Regions from separate parts of the Ferrimonas sp. YIN67 genome, predicted to be linked through region 1. Evidence: predicted binding sites of a transcription regulator. Region 1 holds the regulator's gene; the other holds the start of a gene.
The links. Region 1 encodes LexA, which represses DNA repair genes until DNA is damaged. Its sites were predicted from a motif close to TACTGTATNNNNATACAGTA; they were not measured.

Region 1 (5,502 bases):
CGGATCCACCAGCTGCAAACCGGGCTGGAACAGCTCGGCGCGGATCACCATGGCCATGGCCCCACCGACCAGGAACATGGCAAAACTGAACCAAAGGTAGAGGCTGCCGATCTCCTTATGGTTGGTGGTCAGCAGCCAGCGCATCACACCGCGAGGCTGGTCATGATGGTGATGTTCGTCATGGGTGTCGACATGGCCCAGCTGATCCCGCTGGCGCTCGGTAACGGTCGTTGTCATCGTTATTCTCCTGCTACTGGCCAGCCAAGGCATTTACATCGGCGGCCTGGATCAGATCGCCGGTATTGTTGTCGAACGCGTTGCGCTGATAGGTCACCACGGCAGCAATCTGCTCGGCGGTTAGAAGGGTGGAAAATGCGGCCATGGCAGTCCCAGGCCGACCGTCTCGCACCAACGCGATGTGTTTGCTGGCCTCTCCCAATGCCACCGTGCTGCCCTTGATCGGCGGAAACGCCCCGGGCAGGCCCAGGCCATTGGCCTGGTGGCAGGCGGCACAGCTGCCGGCGTAGATCTTCTCGCCCTCTGCCATGGCACTGGCCATGGTGAACGGGATCGGTGCAGGTTCGGGCAGGGAAACCGTATTGAGCTCCGCTTCTCCCCCTTTCACTTTGGGTGCTTCCCCCTCGTCCGACGCCGCAGGCTCACTCAAGGGATCACCGGCTACATCGGCGGCCTGGATCACCTCACCTGTGTCATTGCCAAAAGCATTGCGCTGATAGGTCACCACCGCAGCCAGTTCCTTCAGGGTCAACTGAGCGGCAAAGGCCTGCATCGCGGTACCGGGACGGCCGTTGGCCACAACATCGATATGTTTGGCGGGATCACCCAAGGCGATCGGGTTATCCTTGATGGCGGGGAACACGCCCGGCAACCCCATGCCATTGGGCTGATGACAGGCGGCACAACGACCGTTGTACACCTGCTCTCCCAGCACCATGGACTCTTCCATGGTTAAGTGTTGGGACAGGGAGGCTTGCTCAGCATCCGCCGCCGCGCCAGCGAGCCGTTTTTGTTCAGCCAGCCAGGCATCGAACTCCGCTTCTGGCAGTACCTCAACAACCACTGGCATATAGCCATGGTCTTTGCCGCACAGCTCGGCACACTGTCCCCGGTAGATCCCGGGCTCGTCGACCCGGGTCCAGGCTTCGTTGATAAATCCGGGGTTGGCGTCCTTCTTGACCGCAAAGGCAGGCACCCACCAAGAGTGGATCACATCATCTGAGGTCAGTAGGAAGCGCACTTTGCGGTTGGTGGGCAGCACCAAAGGCTTGTCGACTTCCAGCAGATAGTTCTCACCCTTTGCTGCCAGGTTATCGATCTGTTCCCTCGGGGTAGACATCAGGCTGAAGAAGCCAACCTCTTCACCAAAATACTGGTAGTGCCACTTCCACTGGGAGCCGGTGATCTGAATGGTCAGATCCGCATCGCTGGGATCTTCCATTGCGATCAGGGTGCTGGTGGCGGGTACGGCCATGCCGATCAGGATCAGGAAGGGCACCACGGTCCAGGCGATCTCCACCTTGGTGCTTTCATGGAAATTGGCGGGAGTCACTCCCTTGGCTTTGCGATGATGGATCAGTGAATAGATCATCACGCCAAAGACCAGCAGGGCGATCAGGCAACAGATATAAAAAATGGTCATATGCAGGCCATAGACCCGCTGACTGATCTCGGTCACCCCAGGCGTCATATTCCAGAGCGACTCATTGGCGATGGATGGCGATACCATCAGGGCCAGGCACCAGCCCAACAGCTTGTACGTCACAGACACTTCTCCTCTGAGCATTGCTTTCGCAACGACCAGAAAGAGCTTGCACAGTACAACCTGGCTCTATGTCAGCTCCTTCCCCGAACGGGCATGGGCATACGCGTGTCCAGCTGCGCAACATCTGCCATTACAACTGCCTAAATTTGTGCAATGTTTCCGGAGTTTAAGCTACAGGCTGTGCGTTAGTTGATCAAGATCACAAAAGCACTTCGGAGTAATTATTCAGTGAACAAGATTCGGAAGGTGAAGGGTTTCCTGATTGGCGCCCTGGATCAGAAATGCAGGACAATAGGCACGCTTCTGTACGAGCTGTAAACGCCGTCCATCCCGCTCATCTATTTTTGGCAACCAAGCAAAGGCCACGGCACAGGTCCCCCCCAGCATGGCCTGCTCCAGTGCCCACAGCGCCTCCACATCATCACTGCAGCGCACACGAAGGACACGGCGGGCATCGATCCCGGCCTGGGCCAGCAAGGAAAGCCAATTGTCGGCCGGAGGGTTGATCAGGACTATCCAGCCAGCCTGTTCGGCCAGTTCGCGCAAAGCAGGCATCAAGGCCCCGAGGACATTGACGCCCGCTCCGGGTGAACAGCAGGTCGACTGGGCGGTGGACCAGGGCCGGCGGGTGCCTTGCCAAAGGCCAGGATGATTGTGCGGCGTTCCCTGCTGCGTTTTCATTATTGCCAGTCTCCGTTTCTGACGACGCCTACGGCCAAGCCCTCAATGGTAAGGGGGATCTCTGCCAAATCGACGACAATCGGTTCATATTCTTCATTTTCGGCGTGAAGATAAACGACGTTACCCTGTTTTTGAAAGCGCTTCACCGTCACTTCATCATCGCCCACCCGGGCCACTACAACCTGGCCATTACGGGCCTCTCGGGTCTGGTGGACGGCCAGCAGATCACCATCGAGGATACCAATCTCCTTCATGGAGTCTCCGCGCACCCTCAGCAGATAGTTGGCCTCGGGACGAAACAGGGTGGGATCCATCTGATAGTGGGATTCCACATGCTCCTGCGCCAGGATGGGCTCACCAGCGGCGACCCGACCAATCAGCGGCAAACCCAGTTGCTCTGGCTCAGGCTCGTTATAAAGGACCCGGATCCCCCGGGAAGTGCCGGGTACGATCTCAATATAGCCTTTGCGTGCCAGCGCCTTGAGGTGCTCTTCCGCCGCATTGGCACTGCGAAAGCCCAGCTGACGAGCGATCTCCGCCCGGGTTGGCGGCATTCCGGTGTCCAGCATGTGCTGGCGAACAAGGTTAAACACCTGTTCCTGGCGAGGCGTCAACGGCTTCATGGCGATCCCTGTGTATTCGTACAGTATTGATACTGTAATCATATACAGGTAGCTGGTGATTTCAACAGCAATCTGTTGTGGATGAGGAAAAACTTCGAGGAAACTGGTCCGATGATGACGGCAGAGTGGACAAAATACAGCCACTCTTTGCGAAGCACTTGCCGCTCTGAGAGTCAGATAGCTGCCTGCCTAGCGCTTTGGGTGTACACTCTGCGCAACTCATTCAATATCCCAGAGAAGCAACCCTCGTGAGCAACACAATCCTAAACCACTGGCAGCGACCGGTCAGTTGGATGCAAAAGCTGATGGTGAAGAGCAAGCCGATCCCGGAACGGCCGATTACCGAGTTGGATCTCGATCTCAGTCGACCCATCGTTTATGTCCTTCCAAACGACTCTTTCTCCGACCGTCTGGCACTGCATGAGTGTTGCCTCAAACTCGGTCTGCCCAGCCCGTTCGAGCCTCTAGAGCTCAAGGGAGAGATCTTCGAACGCCTGGTGGCATTGGAAGGAACCACGCCCCTGTTCGGACAGGGTAATGGCACCGACTTCAAGGCCCGTTTCGAGCGTCTGCTGCAACTTCATCGGGATCACGAGGAACTGGACGTTCAGGTCGTGCCGGTCAGCCTATTGTGGGGCCGAAACCCCGGTAAAGAGGAGAGTGTCAGTGCCACGCTGCTCAACAAGAACAATCCAACCTGGCTGCGTAAAACCCTGATCCTCTCCGTCCTGGGCCGGGATAACTTTATCCGCTTCTCCCGCGCCGTTTCTCTGCGTTATATGGCAAACAATCATGGTACCGACGGCACCATCGCCAGCAAGCTGGCGCGAGTCGCACGGGTCCACTTCGGCCGCCAGCGCACCGTCGCTACGGGGCCACGCCTGCCGGACCGTCAAGCCCTCTTCCATGCCCTGCTTGCCGCCCCGGCCATCAAGAGCGCCATCGCCGACGAAGCCAAGAGCAAGAAGATCTCCGAAGAGAAAGCCCGTCAGCGAGCGCGGGAATACCTGGACGAGATCGCGGCCGACTACTCGGACAGCCTGTTCCGGATTGGGGATCGCGTCCTCACCTGGTTATGGAACAAACTCTACCGCGGGATCAACGTACGAGGTGCCGAGCAGGTCCGCCAGCTATCCCAGGATGGCCACGAGATCGTCTTCGTGCCTTGCCACCGCAGCCATATGGACTACCTGCTACTCTCCTACGTGATCTATCGTCAGGGTATGGTCCCACCGCATATCGCGGCCGGGGTTAACCTGAACTTCTGGCCGGCCGGTCCCATCTTCCGCCGGGGTGGTGCCTTTTTTATCCGCCGCTCTTTCCGGGGCAATAAGCTGTACTCCACCGTCTTCCGCGAATACCTGGATCAGCTGTTCAAGCGGGGTTACTCGGTGGAATACTTCACCGAAGGCGGGCGTTCCCGTACCGGCCGCCTGCTGCCGCCCAAGACCGGCATGATCGCCATGACCGTCAACTCCGTCCTGCGCGGCCTCGAGCGCCCGGTCACCCTGGTCCCTGTCTACCTGGGCTACGACCACGTGATGGAGGTTGCCTCCTACCATAAGGAGCTCGCCGGCAAGAAAAAGGAAAAAGAGAGCGCCTGGCAGGTATTCTCCGCCATCCGTAAGCTGCGTAATTACGGCCAGGGTTATGTGAACTTCGGCCAGGCCATCACCATCCACCAGTTCCTCAATGAAGCCCACCCCCAATGGCGCGAAGAGAGTAACCCGGATGAGGGCAAACAACCTTGGCTGACACCAGCAGTCAATCAACTGGCCAACCAGTTGATGTGCAACATCAATGATGCCGCAGCGGCTTCCGCCATGACCCTGACCTCCAGCATCCTGCTGGCCACCGAGCAACACGCCATGGAGCGTGGTGCACTGGAAAGACAGCTGGATCTCTATCTGGATCTGCTCCGCGCCGTCCCCTATACCCCTCACACGACGGTACCGGAAGGGGATGGCAAGGCGGTACTGCAGCAGGTGCTGGATCTCAACAAGTTCCAACTGGCAACCGACCATATGGGCGAGATCGTCAGCATTGCCGATGGGTCTGCGGTGACCATGACCTACTACCGTAATAACAGCCTCCATCTGATGGTACTGCCCGCCCTGATCGCCGCCCTGCTGCTGCGCCGTGGCTGCCAGACCGAGTCCCAGCTGATCGATCAGATCCAGGCGATCTACCCCCTGCTGCAAGCTGAGTTGTTTATGGGGCTGGATCAGGCCAACGTAGCCCGTCAGGTCCAGGGGCTGATCAACGAGCTGGTGCGCCATGAACTGCTGGAGGTGTGTGAGCAGGGTCTGAAACCTCGCCAGAGTCGCCGTGCCGAGCTCTGCAACCTGGCGGATCTGATCCAGGAAACCGCACAGCGCTACGCCATCGTCCTGTCGCGACTGCAGCAGGAACCGA
Region 2 (5,502 bases), on a different contig from region 1:
TGGCCGGCTGGCACAGGACGACTGCTGTACTCGGGCCGATGTTCGGCCACCGCCTCAAGGCTGCGAACCCGATCCTCACCCAGGCGCGCCGCCAGTTGCGCCAGCAGATCCTGCGCGGCGCTGTCCGGTGCCCCTCCGCCGATCAGGCGCTCACTGTACACCTCCAAAGGCTGCAACGTTTCCCCCACCAGCTCGATCTCCATCACAGGCTCAAACAGGGTCAGACGCTCCAGCTTCAACAGGCACAGGGCCATCCACGCCTCGGCCCTGTGTTCATTGCCAGCTCCTCGCAGGGCGATCACCGTCGTTGGACGGTGCCTGTGGTGCAACAGGAGTTCCAACTGCGGCAAGGCCAACTGGCGTCGACGCAGCAGATCGCCCAGCTCAGCAAACAGACGTTTCAGTGGAAACCTCAAGCCCTGCAGATGCTCCAGCTCCTCAAGCAGCACCAGCTTGCGTCGGTAATGCTGCGGCGGCTGAAAGTGTTCTCGGGGATCGGGCCGCTCCCCCAACAGGCGCTCCAGCCATAGCAAGAGCTCCCCGCCAAAACGTCGCCCCAATTCTGAGCGTGGCAGGGCCATCAGCTGGGCCAGGCTTCGTATCCCCATGCTCTCCAGGCGCGTCGCCTCCGGTCGCTCCAACCGGGCCAAAGACAAAGGCAACAGGCGGGCCAGGGCCTGCTCCGGCTCGGCCAGGATCGTTCCCTGACCCATCATCATCGTATCCCCCTGATGGCCATGGCGAGCCAGCAGAGTGGCCGCCAGCGGCGTCTCGGCCAGCACTGCCCGCCATGGCAGGGCCATGGCATCAAGATCCGAGCCCAGTTGCGCCAGCCAGCCCTCCTGTCCACCAAACAGCCTCAGCATGGAGCTGGCCTCCAGGATCAGGAGATCCGGCGCCACCAGGGTGATCTGGGCACTGAAGCCATAGGCCCACTCGGCCAGCTGCTCAAGGATCTGCCTATCTTCCTGTTCATCGCCCTGCAGCAGTACCAGTGACTCGCACAGGGCGGTGGCGGTCGCCAGCTTCTGCCCCACCGCCACCCCTTGCTGACGGGCCTGAGCATTGCACTGCAGCACTGTCAGGGGGTGGCCGCCAAACAGAGCCATGGGATGCTCGAGCTGCTGTTGACCGCGGGCGCGGTGGTGCAGACTCAGATCGATAAAATGCAGGCCCAGCAGCATCACCAGGGTCCCTGAACCACGCCGACGCTTTGCTCAGGCCCCACTGGGGTGTGCCGAGGTGCTTTAGCCCGATGGGGCAGTGACAGGGGGAGATCGGGCTGGGGCCAGCCGCCCCGCTGCTTGAGCAGTTGCACGGTGCAGCCCGAGGGATCAGGGCTCACTCCCAGCCGCAGGGAGACCGCGTGATGCTCCGCCAGGACGCTTGACGGCAGATGCACAAACAACAAGCAACGCCCTTTCTGCGCCGCCAGTTGCAGGCGACGCGCCTGGGTTGCGTTCAGCTCATCGAGCCAGGCAAGCACCACACTGCAGCGACCCGAGTTAAGGCTATGCTCCAGGGTCCACAGTTGCTCCTTGCGGCACTGGGTATCAATCCAGACAAAACGGCTCAGGGCGATCCCCGCTTCCGCCCAGGCCGGAGCGTGAGGCAGGGCCGGTGGGGCCACACACACCTGCCAGCGCTCACTGTCCTGTTGCGCCTTAAGCACAGGCAGCAGCAGATCGGTCAACCCCAGCAAGGTTTCTCCTTGTGCCGTGCCCACCAGCTCCACCACGCCATACTCCGGCCAGCCCTGTCCCGCCAGATGCTGATCCAGCGTGGCAAAACCTGTCGCAATAGCTTGATTATCATGTTGCCACTGTCGCCCCAACCAGATATCGGGGCGAGTGAGCAGCGGGGAAACGTCTGCGGCCATGGGATCTCAGCCTACCCACCGTTTAACTGTACATTTATACAGTATAGCCGGATCGCCCCATGCTCTGGCAAGGCCATCCCGTCCGATGTGAGAGATAAGCCACACAGGCGCGCCAACCAAAGAGCAGGCCCGGCGTTTGCCGGGCCCGGAAGCTGGAACTCAAATCTAAGCTGTTCGCAGCTAGTTCAACCGTTCGTACTCAAACGAACTGCGGATCTTGTTGTAGAGGTAACTGCCCTTCGAACCGGCTTGTCGTAGCCCATCGACCACAGGGGCCGGAACCTCGTAGTAACGATAGATGGCCCCACTGACAAACTCGATATCCAGGATCTTGCTCACTGCTGAAAACCCGAAGCTTGCGATGGCCGTAGAGTCCACGGCCTGCTGCCCATGCATGGGCCAGGGCGTCATGTCGTAGGCGATCTCCACAATCCGATTGGCAATCGCTTCCGATTGCCCGGGCTGCACCAAATAGGATTCATAGAAACCGTGACCACTCCAGTCAAAGAGATTAAAGCTGGCCGCATAGGTAGAGGGCAGCGCCCCAACCGTGGCCCGCACCCCCGCCATCACCAGATCGGTGTTATTGGTCACATTGCCCAGAACCTCTGCGTGCGCGGATCCTGCCGCCCCTCCCACTTGATAGGAGGGGGTTGCCACCGCCATCTGCCCCAGCATCACGTACTCCTCTAACGGCCACTCCCCCTCCAGGAAGTAGTTCGACAGGAAGTCAGTAAACAGGTGATCGCCATAAAAGTTACCCTGCGAGTGAGTCACCAGCACCGTCCTGGCACAAGAGCCCAGATCATTTCGCAGCGCCTGCGCCATCTTGCTGAAATCCCGTTCATCACCAATGGAGTAGTATTCGGCCACCGTCTCGGCCCAAAGCAAAAAGAAGGGGGAGAGCTCCAGCACGCCGATGGACTCGCCATTAACAAAACGCCAGAACGCTTCCAGCCAATCCGACCGTCCCAGAGAGCTGAGCTTTTGCAGGAATACTTCCCGCAACTGCTCCGTGGTGACTTCGTCATAATTATGAAAGCCAATCACCGGCCCATGTTTAGGAAACGCACCGGTCAGTCGCCAGTTTTGGAACTGATCCAACTCCCGAACGGAGTCGATAAAACCGGCTGCGTGAGTAAACATGCCGTTAATGTAAACCAGCTGCAAAGAATCAACACTCTTGCCGCAGGAAAATGCCGCCTGAGCCTGGTATGAACTCAGTAAAAGTAATACCACTAAAAATAAACGTTTCATTACCAACGACCTCCAGCTTCAACCAGCAGGACCGCTCGGGAGCACGGATCTTCAACAAAAGGAGGTCGATACTGCGTTGTCAAAATATCCAACATCAGTTTCTGATTTCGACGATAGGCGCTTACTCGCTCTAACGTATTAAAATATTTGTATTCGAACCCCGTAAAGCTGGGGTCGCTCTTTCGTAACTCCCGTTTACACGAATACATCTGAACCAAGGATTCAAACAGATCGCGTACCTCCTCCTCTGGCCAGGAAGCGATCGCCGCAGCGTCCGCCATCAGGGCTTTTTGATAGGAGTCCGCCAGGCCAAGGCCCACCTCCCGAGTGCGCTGAGAGTAGGTCATCACCACAAAGACCTCGTAGTCATCCCGGATCCCATTGTCATTAAGATCGATCCCCAGCAAGCTTTGTTTTGCCAACGCCTCATCGACCAGAGGCAGATCGTACCCCAGGGCGGGGTGACGAAATGCCTGCCACTTGGATTTGGCTGAAGGATGCCGGGGCGAACGCTTGGCCTTCTTTAGGGCAAAGAAAGGCTCCTCATCGAGCAAGACCACGCTACCGGCGGCATACTCTTTTCCAGACCGCCAGGGAGCTGCTGACTCAATCTTAACCCGTACCCAGCCTCGGTCCTCGGTAGGTGGGGACGGCTTCCCTGGTTTATCGGCAATCCACAGGTGGCTGGCCTGGCGCACCACGGCCCCCTTGCTGTAACGAACCCCCTGCTCCCACGGGGCAAAGGCATCAAACTCAAGGGCACCGACTGGCAGTGACAGCCCCCAGAGTCCCAGCACGATCCATCGATATACTATGTTCATCTCCACTCCTTGGTTTCATCACGAGACTTCCCTCTCTCCTTGGCAAACACGCAACCGGCCTTTGCGCATCAGGATCAGTTAAGCGGATTAGCCACACCTCAACCCAGCAGTGAGTAAAACGGGAGCCAGTCGCCTGCCAGTCCAACCCGCCAGGGCCGGACCTGAGCCTGAAACGGGCGCAACGACGACAAAGAAGGAGCGCAGAACAGGCCACTGCCCATCCGCAGCAGGCACAGGTTCGCTGCGCAGCAGGCACCATTTGAGTTGACATGAGTTTGATTCGGAAGGAAATTGGTTAAACAGAACGGCATCTGGATGCAGCATTAACGCGACCTTGCAAGGTACAGCAAGCTTGCAAGGTCGCACTAATACACTGTTAAGAGTCCCAAGGATGGTGACGAATGCTCAACTACATAACGGTCGTCGTATTTGGTTGTATTTTGTATATGTCGGTGCGAATTACCTATATGGTTATTCGTAGCGATATGCTTGATCGCAAGCAATCTATAGCTGCTATTTTAATGTCTTGGCTTCTTCCTGTTGTTGGGCCAGTGCTACTTCAATCGTTACTGAGAGTAGAGCTATATAGCAGAGCACAAGACTCTGGCCGGAGGTGGGACATAGTTTGGGACAGGCTATTTTTCGCTTACATCGTAGACCAACACGTTAGTTATGTTGGTTCATCTAGAGCTGATGATGGATGCGGAGGCGGTGATTATAGTGATGGTGGAAGTGGCGGATTCAGTGATGGGGGCGGTGGTGGTGGCGACTCTTAACAAGCCCAATCAGAATTGCGCACTGCGTGCGCGGGATCTCGCTACGCTCGTCCCCTGTTGGGGGCGTTAGACACTCTAATAAGGATAACAATGAACTTTTTTAGAATTGCTGTGCTTTTTACAGCTGCCACCTTTCAAGTGACGGCAAGCGAGAATAGCCATAAGTTGCTTCAGTTAATGGGGGCGCAAACTCAGTGGGAGCAAACCATTGAGCAGATCTTGCCTACCAGCATGGATGTCGATGAAAGTGAAGATCCAATTTTGTATGAAAAGCATCAAGAGCATTTAAAAAATGTTGAATCTATTATTGAAAGGCACCTTGCGTGGCGTGATGTAGAGGTACTGCTGTCAAGTGCTATTGAAAGCACATACGAAGATTGGGAGATGTTAGAGTTAATAACTTTCTTGGAAAGTGATGTGGGCCAAAAATTCTTTGGTTCAGCGGAGCACTTGGACAAAGTTATGGTGCACGAGTTTAAAGACCGCATGACTAAGTATGTTGACGAGTATCAAGAAGAAAACAAGCATTTCTTAGATTGGTTTCATTTACACATTAAAGGGTCTGAGTAAGTGTCTAACAAGAGTAATCAGGCTGCTCGTTTCACTCGCCGGACCGGCCTTCGGCCGGCCCGCTGTTACTGGCGTTATGTGTTTTCTCGAGTTATGTTTTATAGGAAGTAAATCTTGAATTCTAAATTATCTTTACTAATTAGTTTTGTTTCATTTTGCTTAATTTACATAGTGTTAGATTCAGTCGTAGACTTCCTTG

Region 2: imuA (translesion DNA synthesis-associated protein ImuA) is a predicted target of LexA. The motif match lies at 1,904-1,923, and genes of this name have one in related genera.

What each region holds. Positions count from the first base shown of each region.
Region 1 covers NZ_JBXVVJ010000009.1:166,246-171,747, reverse strand. Annotated here, with positions in the region: gene ctaD (cytochrome c oxidase subunit I) at 1-237, opposite strand, end outside; gene coxB (cytochrome c oxidase subunit II) at 251-1,747, opposite strand; gene AC2D8U_RS17640 (SulA-like leucine-rich domain-containing protein) at 2,009-2,464, opposite strand; gene lexA (transcriptional repressor LexA) at 2,464-3,087, opposite strand; gene plsB (glycerol-3-phosphate 1-O-acyltransferase PlsB) at 3,336-5,502, shown strand, end outside.
Region 2 covers NZ_JBXVVJ010000014.1:18,906-24,407, forward strand. Annotated here, with positions in the region: gene AC2D8U_RS20240 (Y-family DNA polymerase) at 1-1,184, opposite strand, end outside; gene imuA (translesion DNA synthesis-associated protein ImuA) at 1,184-1,879, opposite strand; gene AC2D8U_RS20250 (KTSC domain-containing protein) at 2,060-3,136, opposite strand; gene AC2D8U_RS20255 (hypothetical protein) at 3,136-3,957, opposite strand; gene AC2D8U_RS20260 (hypothetical protein) at 4,359-4,733, shown strand; gene AC2D8U_RS20265 (DUF2059 domain-containing protein) at 4,824-5,303, shown strand; gene AC2D8U_RS20270 (hypothetical protein) at 5,418-5,502, shown strand, end outside.